DNA from 3 places in the Niveispirillum sp. KHB5.9 genome. Region 1 is predicted to be linked to each of the others. Evidence: predicted binding sites of a transcription regulator. Region 1 holds the regulator's gene; each other region holds the start of a gene.

Region 1 (9,719 bases):
ATTCGTCAGCATCCCGCCACTGCCATAGGCATTCTCCATGGGAATGCCCAGCAACAGGCGATCATCCTCCCGTGTATAGCCGACCGCCCGGTCGGGCACGATCCGCCGGTAATCATCCCGCCACCCGGACCTTTCCATGCCCAGCGGCGTGAAGATGCGTTCCTGCGTGAACGCGGCCAGGCTCTGGCCCGACACCCGCTCCACAATGACGGCCAGCAGGTTATAACCCGTGTTGGTATAGGCGAACCGCTCCCCCGGCCTATGGTTCAGTGCCCGCTGGCGCGACGCCACCAGCAGGGCGTCGCTGTTGGAATAGGCGCGGGAATAGCGCGGCCAGCCGCTGAAATCGACAATGTCACCCCAGTCGCGCAGGCCGCTCATATGGGTCAGCAGATGGTCGATCGTGATGGGCACGCCATAGTCCGGCATCTCCGGAAGATACCGGCGGATATCATCGCCCAGCGCCAGCTTTCCATCCTCCACCAGCATCAGCACCGAAGCGGCGGTGAACTGCTTGGCGACCGATCCCGTCTCGAACACGGTCTGCGCCGACACGGGCACGCCCCGCTCCAGGTCGGCCATGCCATAGGCGCGCAGGATCTGGGCTCCATTCCCCTGGGTAATGGCCAGGGCGCAACCCGGCCGGTCACTGCCGGTCCACAGTGCGAAGGCATCATCGATCGCATCGCCGCGGGCCGCCGGCGCCAGCAGGAAGGCGGACAGCGTGAACAGACGTAGCGCACGGATCATTTCGCCTCGCTGAACCGACTTGGCCATGGAGTTATGCAAGCTATTGTGCAATTCATTACATATGTCAATTGCAGCCAGGGAATCATCGCGCATGCGACCGGACCGGGAAGCGGATTTCATCCAATCACTGGGTCCCGCCTTTCTGGCGCACCTGCTGCGCCGGGTGTCTGACCAGTTGGTGGAGGCGGATCAGCAATGGCATGCCGAAGCCGGCGTGCTGAACCCGCCGCGCACCTCCTCCACTCTGCTGGCACTGGATGCGAAGGGGCCGATGTCGGTCACCCAGCTGGCGGGCCTGTTGCGGCAATCCCATCAACTGGTCATGCAGTGGATCGACGCGCTGCGCGCCGCCGGGCTGGTGGAAACGATCCGTGACCCCAAAGATGCGCGCCGCCTGATCGTGTCCCTGACCGATGCCGGCCGCGACCAGATGCCGGCATTGCGGCGCACCATTGCCGCCGTGGAACAGGCAACCCAGGCGATGCTTGCGGAGATCGCCCCCGGTCTCTTTGAAAACCTTTGGGGCCTTGAACGCGCCCTGCGCAATGCCCCCTTCGTCGATCAGATTCGCGCCGCGAACCAGTCTCTGCCGGACCCGTCAATTCCGCAGGAGAAGGACTGACACGAACGACAGGCCGACACACACCCATGCGTTCAGCGCACCATTCATATACAGTTAATAGTCATTCTCAGTATCAAATTATGTCAATAGAAGCATTTGCGAATGATTATCAATAAATGATGGAGCCTGACATGCCGTCCCACCCGGTCCGCATCCCGGCCGCGCGGCTGGTGCTTGTGTCGTTGTTGCTGGGGGGCGTGTCGGCCCCGGTGCTGGCCCAAGCCCTGGCCAGCGATACGGAGGTGGCCCAGACCATCGACCGGGACCAGGTGGTCGTGGTGGGCGACCGCGCCCGGCGGGCCGGCGGCGGCACCAAGACCGACACGCCCGTCGCCATCACCCCGCAATCCATCGCCGTGATCACGGCCGACCAGATGATCGAACGCGGTGCGCTCTCCTTGCAGGACGCGCTGATGTACAGCGCCGGCGTACGGTCGGACGCCTATGGCAATGACAGCCGCATCGACAGCTATCTGGTGCGCGGCACCCGCCCGCTCCAGTATCTGGACGGCATGCGCACCTCCTTCGACAGCTACAATGTCGCCCGCAACGACACCTACATGCTGGAACGGGTGGAGGTGGTGAAGGGTCCGGCCTCCGTGCTCTATGGCCAGGGCAGCGTCGGCGGTGTCATCAACCTGACCTCCAAGCGCCCCGGCTTCACCGCGTCGAACGAGGTGCTGCTGTCCTATGGCAGCCATAACCGCAAGCAGGCGCAGGTCGATCTGACCGGCCCGGTGGATGAGGCGGGCACCCTGGCCTTCCGCGTCACCGGCCTGTTCCGCACTGCCGACACCCAGGTCGATCATGTCGATGATGATCGCTGGTTCATCGCCCCGCAGCTGACCTGGCGGCCCACCGACCGCACCGAAGCCACCATCCAGCTGTACCACCAGAAGGACGACACCGGCCTGACCACCCAGTTCTTCCCCTGGTCGGGCACGCTCTATGACAATCCCAACGGCAAGATCGATTTCGATACCTTCATCGGCGAGCCGGCCTTCGATGATTTCAAGGCCGAACAGACCAATGTCTCCGCCTTCCTGGCGCAGGGGATCACCGACTGGCTGCAGGTGCGCCAGAATTTCCGCGCGGCGTGGAGCGAAGTCACCTATCAGACGATCTATTCCAACTCCTTCTCCAACCCGCTGAACCCGTTCCTGTCGGCCGGCCAAGCCGGCTATACCGGGCCGCAGCGCAATGTCACCCGCTATCTGTCCGGGACATATCCCGACGTGCGCATCCTGTCGTCGGACACCCAGCTGCAGGGCGACATCAATACGGGCACGATCAGCCACATGCTGCTGGCCGGCATGGACTGGCAGGATTACCGGCAGGAGTTGGAACAGATCACCAGCCGCCTGACCAGCGCCATCGACCTGTTCAACCCGGTCTATAACGCCAACTTCACCGCGCCGGCCCGCACCAAGGGCAACACCGCCGAACAGAAGCAGATGGGCTTCTATTTCCAGGACCAGATCAAGTGGGAAGGCTGGAACCTGCTGCTGGGCCTGCGCCATGACAGTGCCAAGTCCAGCACCCTGACCCCGGCCGGCGTGAAGACCAGGAAGAAGGATGACGCCACCTCCTACCGCGCCGGTCTGCTGTACGAGGCGACGGGCGGCATCGCGCCCTATATCAGCTATTCGGAAAGCTTCCTGCCCGTGGCCGGCACCAACCTGGCCGGCGTACCCTTCGATCCGCAGATCGGCAAGCAGTGGGAAGCCGGCGTGAAGTGGCAGCCGCAGGCCGACATCCTGGTCACCACCGCCATCTTCGACCTGCGCGACACCAACCGCGTCACCACCAGCCCCACCAACCCGCTGGACCGGGTGCAGACGGGTGAGATCAAGGCCCAGGGCTTCGAGTTCGAGGCGCAGGCCACCGTGGCCGAACTCTATACCGTCACCGCCAGCTATACCTATACCGACGCCAAGACGTCGAAGAGCAATGTGGCGACGGAGATCGGCAAGCCGGCCAGTTCCACCCCGCGCCATCTGGCCTCGGCCTTCATCACCCGCACCTTCCCGCTGGAAAACGGGGCGGAAATCAAGGTCGGCGGCGGCGTGCGCTATGTCGGCAGCCAGACCGACCAGAACAGTGCGCGCACCATCATCATCAATACGCCGGCCAACACGTTGGCCGACCTGATGATGTCCTACAATTACGAGGCCTGGCGGCTCAGCCTGAACGTCACCAATGTGACGGATGAGAGCTATATCTCCACCTGCCTGGCGCGAGGCGGCTGCTTCCTGGGCTCGCGCCGTTCCATCGTGGGCACGGTGGGGTACCGGTTCTGACGCAAAGGAGGGGTCGGGTTGCGCATTTGGGCAGGCCCGACCCCGGCCCCCTGCCTTGACTCTGCGGGCATTTCCGCCTAAAAGGCCGGACCATTTTCAACGGCGTACAGCACCCCTGGAGGCTGGCGCCACACCCGGACCCGACGCGGGGCAACCGCGACCGGGTCTTTTTTCGTACTAGGAGAGTACCATGACCCAGATTATCGCGCTCGCCGCCACGGCTCGCGACCGGGCCGGAAAGGGGACCGCCCGGGCCACGCGTCGTGCTGGTTCGATTCCGGCTGTGATCTACGGCAACAAGGAAAAGCCGGTGATGATCGCCCTGGATACCACGAAGTTCACCCGTGAGATCCATCGTCCGGGCTTCTTCACCCACCTGTTCGACATCACGGTCGACGGCCAGACGCACCGCGTGCTGCCGCGCGACGTTCAGCTGGACCCGGTCTATGACCGTCCGCTGCATGCCGACTTCCTGCGCGTCAGCGACACCACCGAGATCACCCTGAAGGTGCCGGTGGAGTTCGTGAACGTCGAGACCTGCCCCGGCATCAAGAAGGGTGGCGTCCTGAACGTCGTCCGTCACGATATCGAGGTCTTCGCCAAGGCTTCCGACCTGCCGGAAAAGATCGTCGTCGATCTGGCCGGTTTCGAGGTCGGTGCTTCGGTCCACATCTCCTCGGTCAAGCTGCCGGAAGGCGTGCGCCCGACCATCACCGATCGCGACTTCACCGTCGCCACGATCGCCGCGCCAACCGTCAAGGCCGACGCCTGATCATTTGATCGGTGACCACGCGTTTCCGGGCCCGCCCCGGAAACGCGACGGCGGCAATGCCGCCTGAGGAACTGAATTACGGAACCTGATAATGCGCCTGCTGGTCGGACTGGGCAATCCTGGCCCGGAATATGAGCGGCACCGGCACAATGTCGGGTTCATGGCCGTGGATGAAATCCATGGCCGCTACGGCTTCAGCCCCTGGAAGCGGCGCTTCCAGGGGCTGGTCGCCGAAGGGATCGCAGGCGGCGAAAAATGCTTCCTGCTGAAACCCCAGACCTTCATGAATCTGTCCGGCCAATCGGTCGGTGAAGCCATGCGCTTCTACAAGCTGACGCCCGACGACACCATCGTCCTGCATGACGAACTGGACGTCTCCCCGGCCAAGATCCGGGTGAAGCGGGGCGGCGGCCATGGCGGGCATAACGGCCTGCGTTCCATCGACGATCATATCGGCAAGGAATATTGGCGCGTGCGCATCGGTATCGGCCATCCCGGCGAAAAGGATCGGGTGCATGGCTGGGTGCTGGGCAATTTCGCCAAGGCCGACGAGACCTGGCTGCCTACCCTGCTGGACGTGCTGGCCAAGGAACTGCCGCTGCTGGTCAAGGGCGAGCCGGAGAAATACGCCTCCCGCGTCGCAGCATTGACCAGCTCGCCTAATACCAATTCTCGATGAGTTGGACTCATCGGGAATTGGTTCGGCGGCGACTGCCGCCGCGCGCCTCGTGGCGCGTAGCCAAGCCGCCGGATGGCGGCGCCGGCCCCTGAAACGAAGCAGCCCCCTGCGAAAGGTTGAACCTTCCGCAAAGGGCTGCGCGTAGGGCAAACCCATGCCAACGGTCATTGTCCATGACCATTGAAGGCCGGCAGTCGCCGGATGGCGGCGCCCGGCTTCTCTAGGGAACGTCAAGCTTCGACCAGAGGGGTGAAGCCGCCCCAGAACATGCGCTTGGCATCGAACGGCATGTCATTGGGGTCGCACTTGATGCGCGGATCGCTCATCACCTTGGCGTTGCAGGCGTCGCGCACTTCCTTGGACGGGTAGGTGATCCAGGCCAGGACCACCACCTCATCCTCCGTCAACTGCACGGAACGGGGGAAGGACGTGACCTCGCCATAGGCGACATCATCGGCCACGCATTCCACATAGGACAGCGCGCCATGATCCTTCCAGACCTGGGAAGCGACCGTGGCCAGTTCCTTGTAGGCGTCCAGCTTGTCCTTGGGCACCGGCAATACGAAACCGTCGACATACATGGGATCCTCCTGCGTTTGGTTATCCATACCACTACCAAGTTCCGATCAACTGGCTGATCGGAACTTGATACGGCGGCGACTGCCGCCGCGCCGCATATGCGGCGTAGCCAAGCCGCCGGATGGCGGCGCCGGCGACTGAGGCCCGGTGATCGGTGACGATCACCGGGAACTGATATAAGACGATGGTGCCTTGTGGGTTCCGACAGGAGGCATGAAATTTTTTTGTGACTACGCTGCCCTGCTCTATCGCCGGCCACCCGACAGGCAGCCTTTCTCCACCGACTGCGCCGCCAATTCCTGGAACCGCGCCAGATAGCGCCCGTCCCCGGCCATGGCCGGGTCGCGGATCGTGTCGGCGTTCAACTGGCGCATTTCGTCATCGATGCGCTGACAGGGGCTGGCGCAACCCGACAGGACCGGCGGCAGCAACAGCAGCGGCAGAAGCATCAGACGGAACAGGGTGGGCATGAAGGGGCCATCCGGACATGGGGCGGAAAACCCGAAGCCTGCCTGTCCGACCGGGCGAAAGCACGGCCGCCCGGTGACGGGATTGGGGCAGAGAGGCCCCTGCCCCAATCCCCCTATCAATAGCGGCGGATCAGGCCCACCAGCCGGCCCTGCACATTCACCCGGTCGGAACCGAACACCCGCGTCTCGTAATTCGGGTTGGCCGGTTCCAGGGCGATGGAATTGCCCTTGCGGCGCAGGCGCTTCAAGGTGACTTCCTGCTGATCGACCAGGGCCACGACGATGGTGCCGTTCTCCGCCGATTCACAGCGCTGGATGACGACGGTGTCACCATCCAGGATGCCCGCCTCGACCATGCTGTCGCCCGCAACTTCCAGCGCGTAATGATCGCCGGCGGCCAGCATGGAGGCCGGGATGTCGATGGTGACGGAATTGTCGCGCATCGCCTCGATCGGCAGACCAGCCGCGATGCGGCCGTAAAGCGGCAGGGCCACCGCGTCGGCATCGTTGCTGGCCGGACGGCCGGGCAGGCTGTTGCGGAAATCGCCGCGGATGACATTGGGCTTGAACCGGGGGGAAACCTCCTGCGCCGGCGGCGGGGCCGCGACGGGAGCCGCCGTGGCGGTCGCCTTGGCCTTGGGCGCCGGTTTCTCCGGCAGGCGCAGTACCTCCAGCGCGCGGGCGCGGTGCGGCAGGCGGCGGATGAAGCCCCGCTCCTCCAGCCCGGTGATCAGGCGGTGGATACCGGATTTCGACTTCAGCCCCAGGGCGTCCTTCATTTCGTCGAAAGAGGGAGAGACCCCGCCCTCGTTCAGGCGCTCGTTGATGAAGAACAGCAATTCCTGTTGTTTGCGCGTCAGCATGACATCCCCTCGCCCCGCAACGGCCGCCGTCCATCCGGCGCCATCGATGTGACCGCGATCACTATAGAACAATCCCGGAACGCCAATCAATGTTCTATTTTGGTTCGTATTGGATCAGCACGGGAAGGGCGTATAAGGAATGATATTTCTCCTATTGGGAATGACTGTTTCAAAGTCGTTTTGACACTATCGCCTTCGTACTATGGACAATAGAGTTTAATATGATTATAAATCGCAAACGGCTGATGGAAGGCGCAATATTTCCGCCAGCACATGACAAGTCGATAACATGGCGATTGGAGCGGGTATCTTCCTATTGAAAACAATGGGAAATCCACCGGATCGAACGTTGTTTCCATAAGGAAATTCTGACATGCGGCGATTAATACCTTTTCAGCATACCCGCTTATTATCGGCCATGCGCGATGCCATCAACAGATCCCAATGCGTCATCGAATTTGATTCAGACGGCAACATATTAGAATTCAATCAAATTTTTCTCTCCACATTCGGATACGCCGTGGGAGAATTGAACGGAAAACACCACCGTATGTTTTTACGCCCGGTCGATCATCAGGGATCGGATTATCAGCAATTCTGGGAAAGGCTTCGCCACGGGCAATCCCATACCGGCGTCTACCGGCGCCTGACGAAATCCGGGCAGGAATTGTGGTTGCGCGCCACCTATATCCCCGTTCTGGACGCTGATGGGCGGGTGACCCGGGTGGTCAAGCTGGCCAATGACATCACCGATGCGGTCCGCCGCAATGTCGACATGGCCGGCCAGGTCGCCGCCATCCACCGCACCCAGGCCGTCATCGAATTCACGCCGACAGGCGAAATCCTGGCCGCCAACGACCATTTCCTGTCGACCCTGGGCTATCGGCTGGACGAGATCAAGGGCGGCCATCACCACCGGTTCGTGCCGGCCGAAGAGCGTGGCACGCCGGAATATGGCCGTTTCTGGGAACGGCTGGGCAATGGGGAATTCTTCAGCGGGGAATTCCGGCGCGTGGCCAGGGATGGAAGCGACGTGTGGATCCAGGCCACATATACGCCCATCCTGGATGAGGATGGCAATGTCACCAAGGTGGTGAAGTTCGCTTCCGATATCACGGCCCAGAAACAGATCGCCGCCGATTGCGCCAGCCAGCTGGACGCGATTTCGAAAAGCCAGGCGGTCATCGAATTCAACCTGGACGGCACGATCCGGACGGCGAACGCCAACTTCCTGTCCGCCATGGGTTATCGGCTGGAGGAGGTCCAGGGCCGTCACCATGCGCTGTTCATGCCGGAGGCGAACCGCGACAGCGCCGAATATCGCGATTTCTGGCGCCGGCTGGCCCAGGGTGAGTATCAGGCCGGCGAGTTCAAGCGCGCGGCCAAGGGCGGGCGCGAGGTATGGATCCAGGCCTCCTACAACCCGATCATCGGTCTGGATGGCAAGCCCTACAAGGTCGTGAAATATGCCAGCGACGTGACGCGACAGGTGCTGGCCCGCCAGCGCAGCGAATATGTGCGTTCCATGATGGAAAGCGTGGCCTCGGGCGCGGAGGAGATGAACGCCTCCATCCGCGAGATCGCCGACAGCATGGCCAAATCCCGCGACGAGGCCGAAGCCGCCAACCAACGGGTGGAGGATGCCGGCGCGGTCACCGCACGGCTGACCAGCCTGTCGGACAGCATGGTCGACATCGTCAACCTGATCACCGGCATCACCAGCCAGATCAACCTGCTGGCGTTGAACGCCTCGATCGAGGCGGCACGCGCCGGTGAGGCCGGCAAGGGCTTCGCCGTGGTCGCGCAGGAAGTGAAGAGCCTGGCCAACCAGGCCCGTGCCGCCACCGACCGCATCGCCGTGGATATCGGCGGACTGCGTGACACAGCCGGGCAGGTGGTCAGCACACTGGGTGGCATCCGCGATGCCATCGGCCAGGTGAATGACTATGTCGGTTCCATCGCCGTGGCGGTGGAACAGCAGAGTGCCGTGGCCAACGAAATGTCGTCCAGCATGCAGCGCGCCGCCGAGGAGGCTGCACGCATTGGCGCTTGAGAGTGGTTTTCGCAACCGCAAGCCACTCCGGCGGCGACCGCCGCCGCGCCGCACGTGCGGCGTGAAGCCAAGCCGCGGATGCGGCGCCGGCGTCTGAGGAACAAAAGGACTTACAGCGCGTCCAGCGGCATGATCCGCACCCGTTCGCCTGCCTTCACCGGCGGCGCATGCGGTGCGCGCAGGATTAGGCAGTCGGCCCAGGCCAGCCGGCTCAACATGCCGCTATCCTGCTTGGGGAACGGTTCAGCCACCAGCCGTCCCTCCGCATCGGTCGACAGTTTGGCGCGCACGAAATCGGCGCGGCTGTCATTGGCCCCCATGTCGCGGGCCAGCACCGCATCGCGCAAATCGTCATCCGACGGCAGCCCCTGCATGGCCAGCAGCAGCGGGCGCAGGAACAGCCAAGCGCAGACCAGCGAGGAAACGGGATTGCCCGGCAGACCCATCATCGGCACGCCATGCATCTGCCCGAACATCAGCGGCTTGCCCGGCCGCATGGCGATTTTCCAGAAATCCAGCTGAAGGCCCGCCGCGCCTAAGACGGAGCGGACAAGGTCATGCTCCCCCACCGACGCCCCACCGATGGTGACCAGCAGGTCGGTGCCCGACGCGGCGGAAACCAGGGTGGACA
Region 2 (9,719 bases), on a different contig from region 1:
GCGCAGCGCCTCGATCTCCACGCGCCGGCCCAGCATGGTGCCGCTGCCACCATTCTTCAGCCGCGCCAAGCCGTTGTCATGGCCATCGCGATGCTGCGGCGGCACGATCAGGTCGCTCATCCGCCTGCCGACGGCGTCGCCCCGCTGCCAGCCGAACGTGCGCTCCGCCGCCGGGTTGAACTCCAGGATATAGCCGTCCTCGTCGATGGAAACGATGCAGTCCAGCGCGCTGTCCAGGATCGACCGGGCCCGCGCCTCGCTCTCGCGCAGGCGCAAGCTTGAGGCCGCCTCATGCGTGACGTCGCGGAACAGGCACATGACCAGCCGTTCCCCCCCACCCTGGAACGGCACGGCCGACAGGGCAACGGTCAGGTCGCGCCCATCCAGGCTGCGCAGATCGATGCGCATCTGGTGCAGCGGCTCCCCCCCTACCACCCGGCGCATCAGCATCTCGGCCAGGGGCCGCATCTCCTCGGTGGTGACATCCATGACGTTGAAGCCGGCCGCCGCTTCATCCGACCCGATGCCCAGAATGGCGCGCCCCGCCCGGTTGATGAAGCGGCCCCGCCCCTGTGCGTCATGCACGGCGATGCCGTCGGGTGACAGATCGACCAGCTGGCGATAGCGCTGTTCGCTGTCGCCCAGGTCCGACTCGCGGCGCTTCAGTTCGGTGATGTCGGTACGCATGCACAGGGTCCCGCCTTGCGGCAGCCGCTGGTCATGCACACGGATCCAGCGCCCGTCCGACAGCAGGAACTCCACCGGCACACCCGTGGGCTGGCGGAAATTGCGCATGCGGTCGGCGACATAGGCTTCCATGTCGCGGCCCTGGGCATGCAGATTGTCGCCCGCCTCGATGCCATAGCGCAGCAGCGTCTCGAACGACACGCCGGGCACCATCTGCGCCGCCGTGACCGGGAACAAAGCCTTGAAGGCGGGGTTGGCCAGGACCAGCCGTTCCCCGGCGTCGAACATCGCCACGCCGTCGGTCAGCATGTCGAAGGCCGTGGTCAGGCTGTTCAGGTCCAAGTCCGTCTCCGGCGATCATCATGGCGGGGCTGCAACGAGTGATGGTGCCCTGCCTGCCGCACCGGATCAAGCCGGCAGGGCCACGCCCACCCGCGCCACAACCCCGGCCCAGTCGCCGCAACCCTTCTGCCGGAACAGGCGCATGGACGGGTACCAGCCGGTCTTGGGCGATGCCTCCAGCCAGCGCCAGTCGGTATCCGTGGCGATCAGGGTCCAGACCGGCCGCCCCATGGCACCCGCCAGATGCGCCAGGGCGCTGTCGGGCGTGATCAGCAGGTCCAGGTGTGGCAGGATGGCGGCCGTATCGGCCCAGCTGCCGATCTCGGCGCCCAAGTCGGTGACATGGCCGGGCAGCTTGGTGTCGCGCAATTCCTCCCGCCCGCTGGCCACCTGCAGCGCATACCAGTCGGCCCCCGTCCGTGACAAAAGCGGCAGCAGCGACGCCAGCCCCGGCGTGCGCCAGAAATCCCCCGGATGGGCTGGGTTGCCGGCCCAGCTGATACCGATGCGCGGCCGGTTGCCCCGCCGCGCCAGCCTTTCACCCCAGATAGCGGTCAATTCCGCCTGCCCGGATATGTAAGGCCCCTCCCAGGGAATGGCGGATGGTTCCAGCCCCAGCAGGCCGGGCAGATCCAGCAGCGGCACCTGCATATCCACCGGCGGCACCTCGCCCCCCCGTTCCACCAATGTTCCATGCCGCCCATCGGCGAACAGGGGGCTCAACGCCGCCGGCGCCTCCAGCACCACCTGTGCCCCTGCCGCCATCAGCACGCGTACCAGACGCACACACATGATGGTGTCGCCGGCCCCCTGCTCGTCCCAAACCAGGATACGCCTGCCGACCGGGTTCTCCCCTTGCCAGACGGGTATCTGCTGATGCCGGGGTGGGCGGACGGCAACCGACCAGCGGTGGCGGTACCCCGCGAACCCCTCTCCCCAGCGCCCCAGCCGCAGCAGGGCCAGCGACCGGCCCAGCCCCGCCGCCGCATCACCCGGCGCCAGTTCCAGGCAGCGTTCGAACGCTGCCAGGGCACCGGCCGGATCGCCGGTCACCCGGCGCAGCAGGCCGATATCCCGCCAGACATAGGCGATGCCGGGCCCGCGCTCCGCCGCCACGGCCAGGTGGGCGCCTGCCTCGCCCGTCCGCCCCTCATGCAGCAGCAGGTTGGCCAGCGCGCAACGTGCGGGCACCAGCCCCGGTGCCGCCGCCACGGCGCGCGACAGCATTTCGTCCGCTTCCCGCGCGCGTCCGGCCCGCCGGGCCGCATCGCCCAGGCTCAGCAAGGCGATGGCATGGACAGGATCGGCCGCCAGCACCTGCCGCCACAGGGCCAGCGCCTGCGCCGCGTCACCCGTCGCTTCCGCCGCGCGAACCAGATCGGCAACCGCACTCACCATTGTTTCTCCGTCAGGGTCGGCTTGCCCTGCACCGTGCTGCTGATCGCCTCCGGCATGCGGACCAGCCGGTCGCTACGGATCACAGGCAGCGGGTCGGGATCGTAGATATCCTTCAGCCGGCGATATTCCTGGGCATGAAATTCCTGCTGTTCCTGGAAATCGGGTTCCCCGTCGCGGCGGCCCGTGACGATTACCTCCTGCTCCATGGCGGGCGGCGGCTTCGGCTTCTCCTGTTTGTTCTGCGCCCCGGCCGGCACGGTGCAGGCAAACGCCGCCAGGGCCGGCAGCAGCCAGCGCCCGGTCAAAGAGTGATTCCCGCCCGAAATCGACATGCCGTGGACCTGCCTGCCTTTATAGAGCCGCCAGCATAGGCGATTTCGCGCCCCATCGCATCTGAACTTTGTTCATGTTCTTACGGACAGGGCGGAACAAAGTGAACAGAATGAGAACATTTGCGCTTGGCGGACGAGAACAAAGAATGTACAACAGGTGCAGTTGAACGCGCATGCACATCCGTGCGAGAAGGAAGGGGACAATAATGTCGGCTGCTCCACTCCGTCTGGTTGAAACACCCATGGACAAACAAAAAGCTCTGGATGCCGCTCTGGGCCAGATCGAACGGGCCTTCGGCAAGGGCTCGATCATGAAGCTCGGTGCCAAGGAGGCATTGACGGAGACGGAGGTGGTTTCCACGGGCTCGCTCGGCCTCGACATCGCGCTGGGTATCGGCGGCCTTCCGCGTGGCCGCATCATCGAGATCTACGGGCCTGAAAGCTCGGGCAAGACCACGCTGGCCCTGCATGCCATCGCCCAGGCCCAGAAGAATGGCGGCGTCTGCGCCTTCGTCGATGCCGAACATGCGCTGGACCCCTCCTATGCCCGCAAGCTGGGCGTGGATGTGGACGAATTGCTGATCTCCCAGCCCGACGCCGGTGAACAGGCGCTGGAAATCGCCGACACGCTGGTGCGTTCCGGCGCCATCGACGTGCTGGTGGTGGACTCGGTCGCCGCCCTGGTGCCGCGCGCCGAACTGGAAGGCGAGATGGGCGACAGCCATGTCGGCCTGCATGCCCGCCTGATGAGCCAGGCGCTGCGCAAGCTGACCAGTTCCATCTCCAAGTCGCGCTGCCTGGTGATCTTCATCAACCAGATCCGCCTGAAGATCGGCGTGATGTTCGGCAACCCGGAAACGACGACGGGCGGCAACGCGCTGAAATTCTATGCTTCCGTCCGCCTGGATATTCGCCGCATCGGCGCCATCAAGGACCGGGAGACGGTGACGGGCAACCAGACCCGCGTGAAGGTGGTGAAGAACAAGATGGCCCCGCCCTTCCGGGTCGTCGAATTCGACATCATGTATGGCGAGGGCGTGTCGAAGGTCGGCGAACTGCTCGACCTGGGCATCCAGGCCGGCGTGGTCGACAAGTCCGGCTCCTGGTTCTCCTATGACGGGCAGCGCATCGGCCAGGGGCGTGAGAACGCCAAGACCTTCCTGCGCACCAACCCGGCCGTAGCCGACAGCATCGAACAGAAGATCCGTGCCAATGCCGGCATCGTGGCCGGCGCCATGATGGGCACGCCGGAAACCGACGGCGACGCCGCCAGCCCGGAATGATCCCGACAACCGCCCCGGAAGGTCCCCCTTCCGGGGCGGTTTGGTTTTGGGGTTACCACCGCCCTGTCGTCGCTGCCCAGCCCACGGCGATCGGCCGCCACACGCTGGGGCGCAGCAGTTCCGGTGCCAGCGGGTCGTACCCCGCCTTGCGCAGCCGGCCGAGATGATGACCGGCCAGCGTCGCCGGCAACAGGGCGGGCAATGCCGCCTTCGGCACCTGTCCGCGCAGGCGCCGTGCCTCGGCCAGCAGAGCATGGGCCGTATCGGCCACCCCTTCCACCACCTTGGCCAGACCCGGCTCCGGTTTCAGGTCGAACAGGGCCGGTTCCGTCACCCCGTTTTCCGCCATCAGCGTCAAAGGCAGGCGCGACCGGTGGCCGCGCGCCAGGAAGGGTGTGGCGCGCAGGATGCCGGTCAGGGCCCAGGCCGTGCCGACCAGCCTTGCCACCTCCATGGCCGTCTGGTCGCGCGCGCCCAGCACTTGGCAGGCCAGCCGGGTCAAAGGCGCGCCGGTCACCTGGGCGTAGCTGACCAGGCAATCTAGGTCGGCCGGCGCCTCGTCATCCAGATCGGCCTCGCGCCCATCGATCAGCAAATCGAACTGCGCACGGTCCAGCTGATGTCGGGCGATGGCGGCTGCCAGCGGCTCCACCACCTCATGCCGGCGGGGATTGCCTGCGAATGCACCCTCGATGCTCTCCCGCCACCATTGCAGGCGGATCTGCCCCAGGGTGGGTTCGGTCACCACCTCGCGGGTCTTCGCCACCTCATGGTTGAAGGCGTAAAGCGCGAACAGGTCCTCGCGGCTGGCGGCGGGGGCAAAAAGTGCTGCCAGAAACCGGTCATTATCATGCTTGCGGACCGCCTCGGCACAGGCGGACAGGGCGGGCGGCGCCATTATCGCTTTAATCCAATGGGGGGTGACGCCGCCTTATAGGCGTTATGGCCTTGGCCGGAAAGCCTATCCGCTCCCATGGTTGGTAGAACAATTATTCGGGGGTAGAGCGGGTTGACCGGTGCGCGGCGCGGTCGTATCTCTCATCTCCGTGTCCGGCCGCCCCCGCGTCAGGGGCGGCACAACCCCCAGAGAGAACAGGAGCCATCATCATGGCCTTCACCCTGCCGGCACTGACTTACGACACCGCGGCGCTGGAGCCGCATATCGACGCGCTGACCATGGCCACGCACCATGGCAAGCATCATCAGGCCTATATCAACAACCTGAACAATGCCCTGGCCGACCACAGCCAGCTGCAGGGCCTGTCGCTGGAAGACCTGCTGAAGCGCCTGGGCGAACTGCCGGAGAGCATCCGCACCGCAGTGCGCAACAATGGCGGCGGTCACGCCAACCATTCCATGTTCTGGTCGATCATGGGCCCCAATGGCGGCGGCGACCCGACCGGTGACGTGGGCAGCGCCATCACCCGCGATTTCGGCAGCTTCGAGGACTTCAAGAAGAAGTTCAACGAGGCCGGGACCAAGCAGTTCGGCTCCGGCTGGGTGTTCGTCACCGCCGATACCGCCGGCAAGCTGGCCATCGTCGCCCAGCCGAACCAGGACACGCCGCTGTTCAACGGCACGCCCGTCCTGTTCGGCAACGACGTGTGGGAACACGCCTATTACCTGAAGTACCAGAACCGCCGTCCGGACTATCTGGCCGCCTGGTGGAACACGGTCAATTGGGACGCCGTGAACGCCCGTCTGGCCAAGATCACCGCTGGCGCGGTTATTTAAGCTCCCTCAGGCGCCGGGCGGGCGCATCCGCGCCCTTGGCTTGCGCCGCACGTGCGGCGGGCCGGCAGTCGCCGGCCTCCGCCGGTCATGGAAATGACCGGCGGCTGCAAATCCGGACCTGAAGCATGATACAGCCCCGCCGGAGCCTTCCGGCGGGGTTTGTCATATCCCGACGATTACGCCGCATTATCGCCACTTCTACATGTCCCTTTGTCGTGGCAGAGTAGCCTCCCGACCGACGACAGAGCCCCGCCCGACCCATGGCCGAATTCCGCCTGTCCGCGCAGAACCCCGCCCAACCGGGCGATCCCGCCGCCCGCAAGGGCGCGGAGGGGGAGAATTTTCCGGTCGCTTCCCGGCTGATCCCGGCGCCCTATCGCCCGCATGTCATGGCGTTCTACGCCTTCGCGCGGCTTGCCGACGACATTGCCGACGACCCGCATGTCGATCCCGACATGAAGATCGCCCAGTTGGATGCGCTGGAACGCGCCCTGGTCAGCGGCATCGGCAACCAGCCCTGGCTGGCCCCGGCCCTGACCCTGAAGGCCACGCAGACCGCCACCGGCGTATCCGGCATCCATGCCCGCCAGCTTTTGCAGGCCTTCCGCCGCGACGCCATGGGCAGCCACTGCAAGACCTGGCAGGACCTGGTCCTTTATTGCCGCTATTCCGCCAACCCCGTGGGCCGCTTCCTCCTGGAACTGCATGGGGAGGGCATCAATGCCGCCCCCGCGTCGGATGCGCTGTGCACCGCTTTGCAGATCCTGAACCATATCCAGGATTGCCGGCATGACTGGGTGGAACTGGGCCGCTGCTATCTGCCCACCGCCTGGTTCAAGGAAGCGGGGGGATCAGTCGAACATCTGGTGGAAACGGAGGCGACGCCGCCGGTGCGCGCCGTCATCGACCGCACCCTGGACAATGTCGATTCGCTGCTGCGCCGGGCCAGCGCCCTGCCCCGCCTGATCGCCAATCCCGGCCTGCGCATGGAATCGGCGGTCATCGTGGAAATGGCCATTGCGCTTTCTAAGCAGTTGCGCCGCCGCGACCCGCTGGCCGGCAAGGTGCAGGTCGGCGCCTTCAGCCGGCTGGGGGCGGTGCTGCTGGGCGTGCTGCGCGGCATGTCGCGCCGCCCGCCACGCCTGTCGCCGGCGAGCGGTCTGGCCAAGGCCGGCAGCTATGGCACATCGACCTTCTACTGGCCCATGCGCCTGCTGGGCAAGCGCAAGCGCCGGGCGATGTTCGCCATCTATGGATTCTGCCGTGCGGTGGACGATATCGCCGACGGGACGGAGAATACCGAGGTCAAGCGCGGCTCGCTGACCGACTGGCAGCGCCGCATCGATGCCATGTACGGCATGCCCGCCACGGGCCGCCACCATGGCCGCCTGCGCGACCTGGCCGCCGCCGTACGCCGCTACAACCTGCCCCAGGCGGAATTCCAGGCCGTCATCGACGGCATGATGATGGATGTGGACGGGCCGATCCGCGCACCGTCTCTGGGCCAGCTGGCGCAATATTGCCGCCGGGTGGCCGGTGCCGTGGGCCTGCTGGCCGTGCGCGTCTTCGGCCGTGGCGATGCCAGCGCCGATGCCTTCGCCTTGGCCTTGGGTGAAGCGCTGCAGCTCACCAACATCCTGCGCGATGTGGAGGAGGATGCGCGCGACGGCCGCTGCTACCTGCCGGAGGAGATGCTGGAGGATGCCGGCATCGATGTCTATGCGGTGCAGTCCGACCCCGTCGCCCTGCTGTCCGATCCGGCCCTGCCGGAGGTCTGCGAGGCCATGGCCTGCAAGGCGGAGGCCGCCTTCGTCCAAGCCGCCGGCCTGCTGAAACAGCCGCACCGCAAGCTGTGGCCCGCCGCCGCGATGATGGTGCTGTATCATCGCATCCTGGTGCGCCTGCGCCAGCGCGGGTGGGGGCCGGACGCCCTGTCCCACCGCCCCCGCCTGGGCAAGTGGGAGAAGATCAGCGTGGCCCTGTCCTGCGCCCTGGGCCGCCCGCCGCGCCTGTGAACGGTCCAATGGGGGGAATTGTCCATGTCGTGGGCGCTGGCCTGTCGGGTCTGGCCTGTGCCACTGCCGTGGCAAAGGCCGGCCGCCGGGTGGTGCTGCACGAGGCTACCGACCATGCCGGTGGCCGCTGCCGGTCCTGGCACGACGGGCATTTGGACCGGATCATCGACAATGGCAACCATCTGATCCTGGGCGCGAACCGGGAATGTATGGCCTATCTGGATCGGATCGGCGGTCGTGACGGGTTGTTGACCTGGGATCCGGTGGACATTCCGTTCATGGAATTGCCCCCTTCTCTCCGTCATCCCGGCGAAAGCCGGGACCCAGGGGCCACAGGATCAAGCCTCTACGCCGCTTCGGGCAACGCTGTCGACGGGTCCGACATGCCGCCCCTGGGTTCCGGCTTTCGCCGGAATGACGGCAGAGATGAGACCCCCCATACGCTCTGGACCCTACGCCCCGGCTCCGGCCCTCTGCCCCTCTGGCTGGCCGATCCGTCCCGCCGTGTACCGGATACAAGCCTCACCGATTATCTGGCCGTGCTGAATCTGGCCTTCGCCGGGCGCACCCGTACCGTGGCCGACCTGCTGCCGGTCGATCATCCCTTGACCAAACGGCTGTGGAAGCCGTTTGCCGTCAGCATCCTCAATACGCCCTATACTGAAGGTTCCGCCCGGCTGCTCTGGTCCGTGTTCCGGCGTACCCTGCTGCGCGGGGCCGAGGCCTGCCGCCCTTGGATCGCGGGCCCCGGCGGTCTGTCCGCCGCGCTGGTCGATCCGGCTCTGGCTTTCCTGCTACGGCATGGGGCTGATATCCGGTTCGGCCAACGCCTGAAGACATTGCACCGCGCACAGGATGGCCTGGCCGTGGCACTGGATTTTGGAACCGATGGAATCGGTTTACGGGTGGACGACCATGTCGTCCTGGCTCTACCGCCGGAGGCGACGGCCCGCCTCTTGCCCGATCTACCAGTCCCCAATCGGTTCCATGCCATCATGAACGCCCATTTCCGGCTGGATCGGCCCGTCTGCCTGCCTGGTGGTCACCACCTGCTGGGACTAGTGGGCGGGATGGCGGAATGGCTGTTCCTGCGGGGCGACGTCGTGTCGGTGACGGTCAGCGCCGCCGACGCCATCATCGACCGTCCCACGGATGACCTGCTGGCTTTGCTCTGGCGCGATGTGGCCGGAGCACTCGGCCTTGACCCGGCCTCGCCCGACTCCGGCCGCATCGTGAAGGAAAAGCGCGCCACCTTCGCCGCCACGCCGGACCAGGAACGTCTCCGTCCCGGCCCGCGCCTGGCGCGCAACCTGTTCCTGGCCGGGGACTGGACCGATACCGGCCTGCCCGCCACCATCGAGGGGGCGGTGCAATCCGGGCATCGGGCGGCGGAACTGGTTACAGCCCGCCCTTCATGACCTCGCCACCCTTGACGACGACATCCACCTTTTCCAGCAGGCTGATATCGGTCAGCGGATCGCCCTTCACCGCGATCAGGTCACCATAGCGGCCGACCGCCAGCGTACCGATGTCTCCGGACGCCCCCAGCGCGTCGGCGGCGTTCACCGTGGCCGCCTGGATCGCCTGCATCGGCGTCATGCCGAAGGTCACCATGCGGGCGAACTGCATGCCATTGTCGCCATGGGGATAGACGCCGGCGTCGCTGCCGAACACCATCTTCACCCCGGCCTTCACGGCGCGAGTGAAGCTTTCACGCTGGGTCTTGCCGACCACGCGTTCCTTGGCCAGGCTTTCCGGCAGGAACCCCGCCGCCTCTCCCGCCGACAGGATGTATTCGGTGTTGTAGATATCCATGGACAGGTAGGTGCCGCGCTCCTTGGCCAGCTTGATGCCTTCATCGTCCAGGAAGCTAGCATGTTCCACCGTGTCCACCCCGGCGCGGATAGCGGCTTTGATGCCGGCCGTGC
Region 3 (9,719 bases), on a different contig from region 1:
TGACTTTATCAAGAGACATTGCGCGGCACGCGACGCCGCCGGACAGGGGGAGGCCGCATGAGCCAGCCCATCAACCATCTGGTCATCGTCGGCCGTGATGCGCCGCTATGGCTGGCCGCCTCCACCCTGGCCCGTGCGCTGGCCCCGTCCAGCCTGACGGTCACCGCCGTGGAACTGCCGTCCAAGGCGACTTCGGCCGACCTGCATGCCAGCCTGCCGGCGCTGGAGGCGCTGCATAAACAGTTGCGGCTGGATGAGCGCCGCCTGCTGTCCGCCGTCGGTGGGGCCTATACGCTGGGCTGGAACTTCGCCGATGCGGGCGGGGCGGTCGCCCCCTTCCTGCATCCGTTCGGCGCCTTCGGCTCACCCATCGCCGGTCAGGATTTCTTCCCCCACTGGCTGCGCGCCCGCCGACACGGATTGTCGGTGCCGCTGGAGGATTTCAGCCTGACGGCCGCCGCCGCGCGGCAGGGAAGGCTATTCATTCCGGATACGGAGAGTGAGCGGTACGGGCGCAGCGATTACGGCTACCACCTGCCGGCCCTGGCCTATGCCGGGGTGCTGAAGGATGTGGCGCGTCAGGCCGGGGTGACAATCCTGTCGGCCGCCAGCCTGTCCCCCGTTCGCGACGGGGAAACCGGCCTGATCAATGCGCTGGCGTTGGAGGATGGGCGACGGGTGGAGGGTGACTTCTTCCTGGATGTCACCGGTCCCGACGCGCTGCTGATCGGCGGGCCGGGCAACGGCATGACGAGTTGGGCTTTCCCCGCCGACCGGGTGCTGACGGCGCGCGGGCCGCGACTGACCAGCATTCCCACCTATGCGGAGGTGCGGGGGTTCGCCGATGGCTGGCTGGCCCTGCGCCCGGCCCAGGCCGGCACCTTTATCACCGCCGTGTGGAAGTCCGGGCCGGGGGAGGGCGACGTACTGCGCCGCCTGCCGTCGCTCTGCGGTTTCGCGCCCCAGGATGCCATTGTGCGGTCCAGCAGCCCCGGTCTGCGGGCCCGCGCCTGGGACGGCAATTGTGTGGCGCTGGGGTCGGCCGCCGTGCGGCTTGACCCGCTGCATGACCTGGACCTGTTGTCGGTGCAGCAGGGATTGGTGCATCTGCTGGCGCATTTCCCGCGCACCATGCGCCTCAATGCGGCGCAGGCGGAATATAACCGGGTAACGGCCGGCCATTTCACCCATCTGCGGGATTTCCAGGCCCTGCATTATCACCTTGCCCGCCATCCCGGCGCCTTCTGGGATGCGGCACGGGCGCTGCCTTTGTCGGACGATCTGTTCCACCGTGTCGCCCTGTTCCGGGCGCGCGGCGAACTGGCGCCGTGGGAGGAGGACGATCTGGCCCCCGATAGCTGGCGTGCCTTCCTTGCCGGCCATGGATTGCTGCCCGACAGCCATCCGCCGGGTGTGGACCTGTTGCCACCCGACGATCTGAAAGCCCATCTGCGCCATATGCTGGGCTTCGTGAAGAACCAGGTGCTGCGCCAGCCGGTGCATGACGCCTATCTGCGGGGCGGGTGATGCCGCCGTCTTTCCCACCCGTCCTATCCAGCAAAGAGGCTTGTTCGATGAATTTCCGTTCGCTGACGCTCCTGTCCTCGCTCGTGGCACTCAGCACCGCCAATCCGGCGCTGGCCGCCGACCGGGAATGCGCCCAGTCGCCGGGCAAGCTGATCGAGCTGTGCGTCTTCGTGAAGGACGGTCAGGCCTTTTACGAGGTCAGCCGCAAGGGCGCGCCCGTTCTGGCGCCGGGCGCCCTGGGCCTGGGCTTCAAGGGCGAGGCACCGGTGCGCTACACCGCCATCACAGGCGCCAAGCGGTTGGCCAGCGACAGCAGCTGGGAACAGCCCTGGGGCGAGCAGCGGACGGTGCGCGACAACCACACCGAACTGACCGTGACGCTGGCGGGTGATACGGCGCTGAACGGCAAGGTGGATGTCACCTTCCGCCTGTTCGATGACGGGATCGGCTTCCGCTATGGCTACAACGCCATTCCCGCCGGCCAGGATGTGGAGGTGGTGGCGGAGCGCACGCAGTTCCGGCCGGTCGGTCCGCAAAAGGCCTGGTGGTACCCGGCATTGGGGGAGGAGCGGGACGAGTATCTCTATACCAGGACCGACGCACGCCGCATCACCATCGCCGAAACGCCGCTGACCCTGAAGGGCGACAACGGGCTGCACCTGTCGATCCATGAAGCGGCCCTGGTGGATTTCCCGTCCATGCTGCTGGCGGGTGATGGGGCGGGGACGCTGACGGCCAGGCTGATGCCCTGGCCCGACGGGGTGCTGGCCCGCAAGACGGGGCCGTTCGCCACCCCCTGGCGCACGGTGCTGATCGGCGACAGTGCCGCGGCGCTGGCCGACAGCCGGATTGAGCTGAACCTGAACGAGCCCAACAAGCTGGGCGATGTCTCCTGGTTCAAGCCCGGCAAATATGTCGGCATCTGGTGGGAGATGCATCTGGAGAAATCCACTTGGGGCAGCGGCCCCATCCATGGTGCCAACAATGCCAACGTGAAGCGGTACATGGATTTCGCCGCCAAGTACGGCTTCACCGGCGTGCTGGTCGAAGGGTGGAACAAGGGCTGGGACGGCGACTGGATCGCCAATGGCGACAAGTTCAGCTTCACCGAACCCTATCCGGACTTCGACCTGCCGGCCCTGGCCGCCTATGGCAAGTCGAAGGGCGTCGGGCTGATCGGCCATCATGAGACGGGCGGGGCCGTGGTCAATTACGAGGCCCAGCTTGAAGACGCCATGAAGCTCTATGCCAAGGTCGGCGTGAACACGGTGAAAAGCGGCTATGTGAAGCATAGCGGCACCATTTTGGACGACCAGGGCGGCCAGCAATGGTTCGCCGGCCAGTATCTGGTGCGCCATCACCTGCATGCGGTGGAGGTCGCGGCCCGCAACAAGATTGCCGTCGATACGCATGAACCGGTGAAGGATACCGGCCTGCGCCGGACATATCCCAACTGGGTCAGCCGGGAAGGCGCGCGCGGCCAGGAATTCAACGCCTGGGGCAAGCCCACCAACCCGCCCGAGCATGTGACTATCCTGCCCTTCACCCGGATGCTGGCAGGGCCGATGGACTATACGCCCGGCATCTTCGACCTGGTGCATGGCAAGGTGAAGCTGGAGGCGCGGGTACAGTCGACCTTGGCCACCCAACTGGCGCTTTATGTTGTGCTGTACAGCCCCGTGCAGATGGCCGCCGACCTGCCGGAGAATTACGAGGCGCGGCTGGACGCGTTCCAGTTCATCCGCGACGTGGCGGCGGATTGGGAGGTCTCCAAGACCCTGCAGGCGGAGATCGGCGATTACGTCGTCGTCGCCCGTCAGCAGCGGGGGGCCAAGGACTGGTTCCTGGGTGCGGTGACCGACGAGGAAGCCCGCAAGCTGACCCAAAAGCTGGACTTCCTGCCGGCCGGCAAGCGTTTCGAGGCGCAGATCTATGCCGACGGGGCCGGCGCGGATTACCGTACCAGCCCGACGGCGCTGAAGATCGAAAAGCGAGTGGTGACGTCCAAGGACAGCCTGGACCTGGACATGGCACCGGGCGGCGGCGTAGCCGTGCGGTTCAAGGCGCTGTGAGGAAATTTACCCTCGCCCGCTTGCGGGAGAGGGAGGGAGAGGGAACAACGGCACTGTTCGGCGGCCACCCTCTCCCTCCCACCGCTTCGCGGCGGATACCTCCCTCCCCCATCAAGGGGGAGGGCATGAATAAGCAAGCGGGCTTTACGGGAAGCGGCAGACCTCGCCCGTGACCTCCACGAAGGAACGGGCGCCGGCACCCACGGTCAGGCGCACTTCCTTGTCGGTGGTGATCAGGTTGTGGGTCAGCGGCAGGACGCCATTGACCTCTTCCACCTTGCCGGCGGCGTCGGTGAAGCTGACCTTCACCGGCTTGGTCGGGTCGTACCAGGCTTCGGGGCTGCCGCCCTCGTTGCGGGCGGGCACGCCCTCGCCGGTCACGATGATGGTGCCGTCGGCGAAGGCCACCTGGGTGTTGGAACCCTTGTAGATCGGGGTGGGCAGGACGAAGCGCTTGGTTTCCGGCCGACCGCACGAACGCGGATTGCTGGTCTGCTCGATCACGAAGGCCATGCGTTCGGGGTTCACCCCTTCGGCCAGCTTGCGGGCCACCAGCTCGTTCAGCTTGGCCAACTCACCGCTGGGCACTTCGCGCTGCAGGCGGATATCCAGCTCATTGGCCCGGATTTCCTGGGTCTGGGCGATCTGCTGCAATTGCTGGGCGCGACGTTCGGCCTTGTCCTTGGCCGCAATCATGTTCGCCAGCTCTTCCTGGATCGAACCTTCACGGGATTTCAGCTGCTCCACACCCACCAGATAGGAGAAGCCGGCGACCCCGCCCAACAGGGTCAGCCAGAGGACGGCCTTGCCCACGCGGGCCCAAACGCGACGGCGGTAGCGACGGTGGTTATCGTAAAGGCCGTAGCTCATTTCTTCCCAAGCTTTTCAAGGGGATGGGGCCGGCCCGCCTGTGCGGCTGGCGCTTTCGCCGACCCTACCCAGCCTGTAAGCCAATTACAAGCTCAACCCCTTGGTTTGACGCGCGGTCCCTCAGGCGCCGGGCGCCGCCATTCTCATCGCAGGTTTGATATCAGCCCTTAGGCAGCGCCTTCTCGATGGCCGCCGCCAGTTCGGGGGAATCCGGTGTCACCTTGGAACCGTAAGCCTCGATCAGCTTGCCGTCGGTGCCGATGAGGTATTTGTGGAAGTTCCATTTCGGCTCGCCCTTCTGTTCGGCCAGCCACTTGTACAGCGGATGGGCGTCGGGTCCCTTCACCGGTTCCTTCGTGGTCATGGGGAAGTCGATGGCGAAATTGACGTTGCAGAATTCCTTGATCTCCGCGGCGGAGCCCGGCTCCTGCCCGCCGAAATCATTGGACGGCACGCCCAGGACGACAAGGCCCTTGTCCTTGTACTTGTCCCACAGGGCCTGCAGGCCCTTGTATTGCGGGGTGTAGCCGCACATCGATGCGGTATTGACCACCAGCACGGCCTTGCCGCGATAGCTGTCCAGCTTCAGCGGCCCACCCTCGATGGCGGTGAAACCATAATCATAGGCGCTGGCCGCCTGTGCCGGAACGCTCATGCCCATCACCCCCATCATCGCCAAGCCGCCGGCCAGGGCCAGGACGGCCCGCCGGCCAGCACGCATCGCCATTTCACCCATGATCCACCTTATCGGGAAGGGAAGTCCGGGGGAGAATGCAGCAGAGCCGGGGCCGGCGTCCAGTGATCAAAGCCGGGTCGCCACCTGACGGCCGCCACTATTGCGCGCCAGGCAGTTTTCCAGGGCAGTGGCGCGGGCCGTCTCGGCATCCGTGCCCGGCATGGAAGCCTGGATATAGCTGGCGCAGTTGGCAAAGTGGGGATGTTCGTCCGCCACTTGCAAAGGCGGGCTGACGGTGTCGGGCCCGGCGCAGGCGGAGAGCAGGAACAAGGTCGAGAGAACCAGGATCAAGCGGCCCATCGCCGCCTCCATCATCATGTCGTGGTGAACTGGCCGGACTATCTGCCGTGGCCCCTTGCCGGAAAGTGATCCGCCGCACAGATTGAAGGGCATGGCAGCCCAGAGGAGCCCGCGTGATGACCGACACAGCACCCCCGCAATGGCTGCTGACCACCGACAGCCGGCTGGTCATCATCGATGTGCAGGACCGGCTGCTGGCTGCCATCGACGGAGCCGATGCGGTGGTGGAAAACTGCCTGAAACTGGTGCGCACGGCGCAAAGGCTGGGCGTGCCGGTGGCGGCGACGGAACAGAATCCGGCCGGCATCGGCCCTACCACCGCCCCACTGGCGGCGTTGATCCCGCTGCGCTTCGGCAAGGTGCATTTTTCCGCCGCGCGCCAGGGGGATTTCCTGGCCTGGGCGGCCGGCGGGGGCACGGTGCTGCTGGCCGGAACGGAGGCGCATGTTTGCGTGTTGCAGACCGCCTTGGGCCTCAAGGCGCTGGGTCTGCGGGTGGGCGTGGTGATGGATGCGGCGGGATCGCGCCAGCCCGCCAGCCGTCAGGCCGCCTTCGACCGGTTGCGCGCCCACGGGGTGGAACTGGTCACGGTGGAAATGGTGCTGTTCGAATGGCTGGAACGCTATGACCGGCCGGAATTCAGGGAAGTGCTGCGGCTGATCAAATGATATGGCTTTTCCTGTTCCTCAATCGCCGCCGGAACGGCTTCCGGCTAACCGGAAACCGTTCTAGAACAGTGACAATTGCCGCACCGGTGCCGCCGGCACCCTGAATTTGGAGCAATCCATCTCCCAACGCCGCCGGTCCAGGCCGAGGCGTTTAATGGCCAGCCGGAAACGGCTGCGCAGCAGGTCGGCATAGGCGCCGGTGCCCTTCATCCGCGTGCCGAATTCCGACCGGTACAGCGCCCCGTCGCGTGACTGGCGGATCAGTGACAGCACCCGTTCCGCCCGGTCGGGATAATGCGTGCGCAGCCATTCGCCGAACAGGTCGGCAATCTCCAGCGGCAGGCGCAGCAGGATATAGCTGGCGGCCGTGGCCCCGGCATCGGCCGCCGCCTCCAGAATGGCTTCCATCTCATGATCATTCAGGGCCGGGATCATCGGGCTGGTCAGCACCGCTACCGGCACGCCGGCCCCGGTCAGGGTCCGCACGGCCTCCAGTCGTTTCCCCGGCGTGCTGGCGCGCGGTTCCATGGTGCGGGCCAGATCACGATCCAGGCTGGTGATCGACATCGCCACATGCGCCAGCCCGTCCGCCGCCATGGGCGCCAATATGTCCAGGTCGCGCAGGACATTGGCCGATTTGGTGATGATGCTGACCGGCTGGTTGAAATCGCGGCAGACGGAAAGGATTTCGCGCGTGATCCCTTCCTCCCGCTCCACCGGCTGATAGGGATCGGTATTGGCACCCAGGGCCAGCGTCCGACAGACGTAGGAGCGGGAGCGCAATTCGCGGGCCAGCAGTGCCGCCGCGTCGCGCTTGGCGAACAGCTTCGTCTCGAAATCCAGCCCGGGCGACAGGCCCAGATAGGCATGGGTGGGCCGGGCGAAGCAGTAAACACATCCATGTTCACAGCCGCGATACGGGTTCACCGAACTGTCGAAGGGAATGTCGGGGCTGTCATTGCGGCTGATGATGCTGCGCGCCGCGTCGGCCATGACGATGGTGCGCAGCTTCTCCGGCAGGCCCCCGTCACAGCCCCAGCCATCATCGATCCGCACCCTTTGTTCGCGTTCGAACCGGGAACCGAGATTGCTGACGGCGGCGCGTCCCCTTGTCGGCTGTGGCGACAGTTCATCCACCGTTGCCTCCTGGCCGGAAATGGAACATAAAGTGAACATATCAGGCGGGCGTCGTCCGGCAAAGCGCTTTCGTGACGGGGTGGAGATGGTGCTTGCCCGCCGCCCCGCCGGGCCTATCCTATGCGCCTGATCCACCGGAACCCTGAGGATGGACCCATGAGCTACATGCCCGCCGCCAACCGCTATGAAGGCCAGATGCCCTATCGCCGCTGCGGGAAAAGCGGCATCGACCTGCCGCTGATCTCCCTGGGTCTCTGGCAGAATTTCGGCGGCACGGATATCTATGAGACGGGGCGCGCCATGCTGCGCCGGGCCTTCGACCGCGGCGTCACCCATTTCGACCTGGCCAATAATTACGGCCCCCCGCCCGGTTCAGCGGAGGAGATGTTCGGCCGGGTGCTGGCAAGCGACCTGAAGCCCCATCGCGACGAGCTGATCATCTCCACCAAAGCCGGCTGGGACATGTGGCCCGGCCCCTATGGCGGCATCGGCGGCAGCCGCAAATATCTGGTGGCCAGCCTCGACCAGTCGCTGAAGCGCATGGGGGTGGATTATGTCGACATCTTCTATTCCCACCGCGTCGATCCCAAGACGCCAATGGAAGAGACGATGGGTGCGCTGGCGCATCTGCACCGGCAGGGCAAGGCGCTTTATGTCGGCATTTCCAGCTATTCACCAGAACTGACCCGCAAGGCGGCGGCAATCCTGGCGGCGGAGCGGGTGCCCCTGTTCATCCACCAGCCCAATTATTCGATGCTGAACCGCTGGATCGAGAACGGGCTGCTGGACACGCTGGCCGATCTGGGCACCGGCTGCATCGCCTTCTCCCCCCTGGCGCAGGGGCTGCTGACCGACCGTTACCTGTCGGGCGTGCCGACCGGCAGCCGGGCGGGCAAGGAAGGTTCCTTCAAATCCAGCATGATCAGCCCGGACAATCTGGCCCGCATCCGCGCACTGAACGACATCGCCAAGGCAAGGGGACAGAGCCTGGCGCAGATGGCCATCGTCTGGGCGCTGCGCGATCCGCGCGTCACATCGGCCCTGATCGGCGCGCGCAATGTGGAACAGCTGGACAATTCGCTGGACGCGGTGGGCAACCTGTCCTTCACGGTAGAAGAACTGGCCGCCATAGACACCCATGCCCAGGATGGCGGCACAGACCTGTGGCGGGGGTCTTCGTCATTATAATTTCCCTCGGGCACCCCAGGGCCTATCGACTTTGTAGAATTATATCCCTCGTCATCCCGGCGAAAGCCCATAGGCGCTAACTTAGGCAATTGAGCAGACCAATCCCGCCCTCACTACCGTCACCCCGGCGAAGGCCGGGGCCCAAATCATAGAGCAAAGCGCTTGTCACTTGGGCCCCGGCCTTCGCCGGGGTGACGGTAGAAGGGGCTTCCACGACAGGGCAAACCTCTTAAGTTAGCGCCTATGGGCTTTCGCCGGGATGACGAGGGAAAGGTCAATTCAGGAAACTCACGCCGCAACAGCGGTGATCGCGGCCAGCGTCGCCTTGGCACCGTCGATGGCGGCGGCGCGGGCGTCGGGGCCATAGCCGATCTTTTCCGCATGCACGAAGGTCACATCGGTGACGCCGATGAAACCGAACAGCTGGCGCAGATAGGGTTCCTGGAAGTCGATTTCCTTGGCCGGGCCCTCGCTGTAGAGCCCGCCGCGCGCCTCGATCACGATGGCGTGCTTGCCTTCCAGCAGACCCTTGGGGCCGGCTTCGGAATAGGTGAAGGTCAGGCCGGCGCGCAGCACATGGTCGAACCAGGAGCGCAGGACGGTCGAGACGCCGAAATTATACATGGGCGCGCCGACCAGGATCACATCAGCCGCCTTCAGCTCCGCCACCAGCTTGTCGGACAGGGCGCGGGTGGCCTTTTCCGCCGCCGTCACCGGCTCCCCGCGCAGGCCGGCCAGGTTTTCCGCCGTCACATGCGGGACGGGGTTCAGGCCCAGATCATGGCGGGTCACGTTGGCGGCCGGGTTGGCGGCCAACAGGCCGGCCAGCGCCTCGCCCACCAGCAGCTTGGTGACCGACGCGTCACCGCCGGCCGAGCTTTCAATCACAAGAATGTTGGTCATCTTCGTTTCCGTTCGAAGGAAGGAGTGCATGTGCGATAAGTTGGCGTTGCAGGATCGGCGACACTAGTGGCCAATCCTGGGAAAGACTGTTGCGGAATCGGGAACAGCCATGGTCGAGCTGGATGATGTGCGGGCCTTCGTGGAGGTGGTGGAGGCCGGGGGCTTCAGCCGGGCGGGGGAGCGGCTGGGCATTTCCAAATCCCTGCTGAGCCGGCGGCTGGCGCGGCTGGAAGCGCAGCTGGGCGTGCCACTGCTGGCCCGTACCACGCGCGGCGTGTCGATCACCGATGCCGGCTCCCGGTTCAAGCCGCATGCCGA

Evidence for each region. The regulator LexA, encoded in region 1, represses DNA repair genes until DNA is damaged. The targets are predictions, from matches to a motif close to ATGTTCTANTTTGGTTC.
Region 2: the regulator LexA is predicted to act here: its motif matches at 2,863-2,879, upstream of recA (recombinase RecA).
Region 3: the regulator LexA is predicted to act here: its motif matches at 7,333-7,349, upstream of ACM9HJ_RS17050 (PA0069 family radical SAM protein).

The regions. Positions count from the first base shown of each region.
Region 1 is NZ_JBLTYX010000009.1:15,995-25,713, forward strand. It holds gene ACM9HJ_RS15910 (serine hydrolase domain-containing protein) at 1-750, opposite strand, end outside; gene ACM9HJ_RS15915 (MarR family winged helix-turn-helix transcriptional regulator) at 842-1,372, shown strand; gene ACM9HJ_RS15920 (TonB-dependent siderophore receptor) at 1,504-3,672, shown strand; gene ACM9HJ_RS15925 (50S ribosomal protein L25/general stress protein Ctc) at 3,863-4,444, shown strand; gene pth (aminoacyl-tRNA hydrolase) at 4,536-5,123, shown strand; gene ACM9HJ_RS15935 (DUF1428 domain-containing protein) at 5,354-5,704, opposite strand; gene ACM9HJ_RS15940 (hypothetical protein) at 5,948-6,172, opposite strand; gene lexA (transcriptional repressor LexA) at 6,289-7,035, opposite strand; gene ACM9HJ_RS15950 (PAS domain S-box protein) at 7,454-9,088, shown strand; gene glp (gephyrin-like molybdotransferase Glp) at 9,199-9,719, opposite strand, start outside.
Region 2 is NZ_JBLTYX010000006.1:163,521-173,239, reverse strand. It holds gene ACM9HJ_RS12895 (PAS-domain containing protein) at 1-1,029, opposite strand, end outside; gene ACM9HJ_RS12890 (tetratricopeptide repeat protein) at 1,096-2,427, opposite strand; gene ACM9HJ_RS12885 (hypothetical protein) at 2,421-2,732, opposite strand; gene recA (recombinase RecA) at 2,966-4,042, shown strand; gene ACM9HJ_RS12875 (phytoene/squalene synthase family protein) at 4,095-4,940, opposite strand; gene ACM9HJ_RS12870 (superoxide dismutase) at 5,150-5,776, shown strand; gene ACM9HJ_RS12865 (squalene/phytoene synthase family protein) at 6,037-7,791, shown strand; gene ACM9HJ_RS12860 (hydroxysqualene dehydroxylase) at 7,800-9,209, shown strand; gene ACM9HJ_RS12855 (amidohydrolase family protein) at 9,190-9,719, opposite strand, start outside.
Region 3 is NZ_JBLTYX010000010.1:32,011-41,729, reverse strand. It holds gene ACM9HJ_RS17085 (tryptophan halogenase family protein) at 1-61, shown strand, start outside; gene ACM9HJ_RS17080 (tryptophan 7-halogenase) at 58-1,527, shown strand; gene ACM9HJ_RS17075 (glycoside hydrolase family 97 protein) at 1,575-3,599, shown strand; gene ACM9HJ_RS17070 (hypothetical protein) at 3,744-4,469, opposite strand; gene ACM9HJ_RS17065 (glutathione peroxidase) at 4,630-5,196, opposite strand; gene ACM9HJ_RS17060 (hypothetical protein) at 5,272-5,505, opposite strand; gene ACM9HJ_RS17055 (isochorismatase family protein) at 5,622-6,173, shown strand; gene ACM9HJ_RS17050 (PA0069 family radical SAM protein) at 6,234-7,310, opposite strand; gene mgrA (L-glyceraldehyde 3-phosphate reductase) at 7,467-8,498, shown strand; gene ACM9HJ_RS17040 (FMN-dependent NADH-azoreductase) at 8,787-9,401, opposite strand; gene ACM9HJ_RS17035 (LysR family transcriptional regulator) at 9,511-9,719, shown strand, end outside.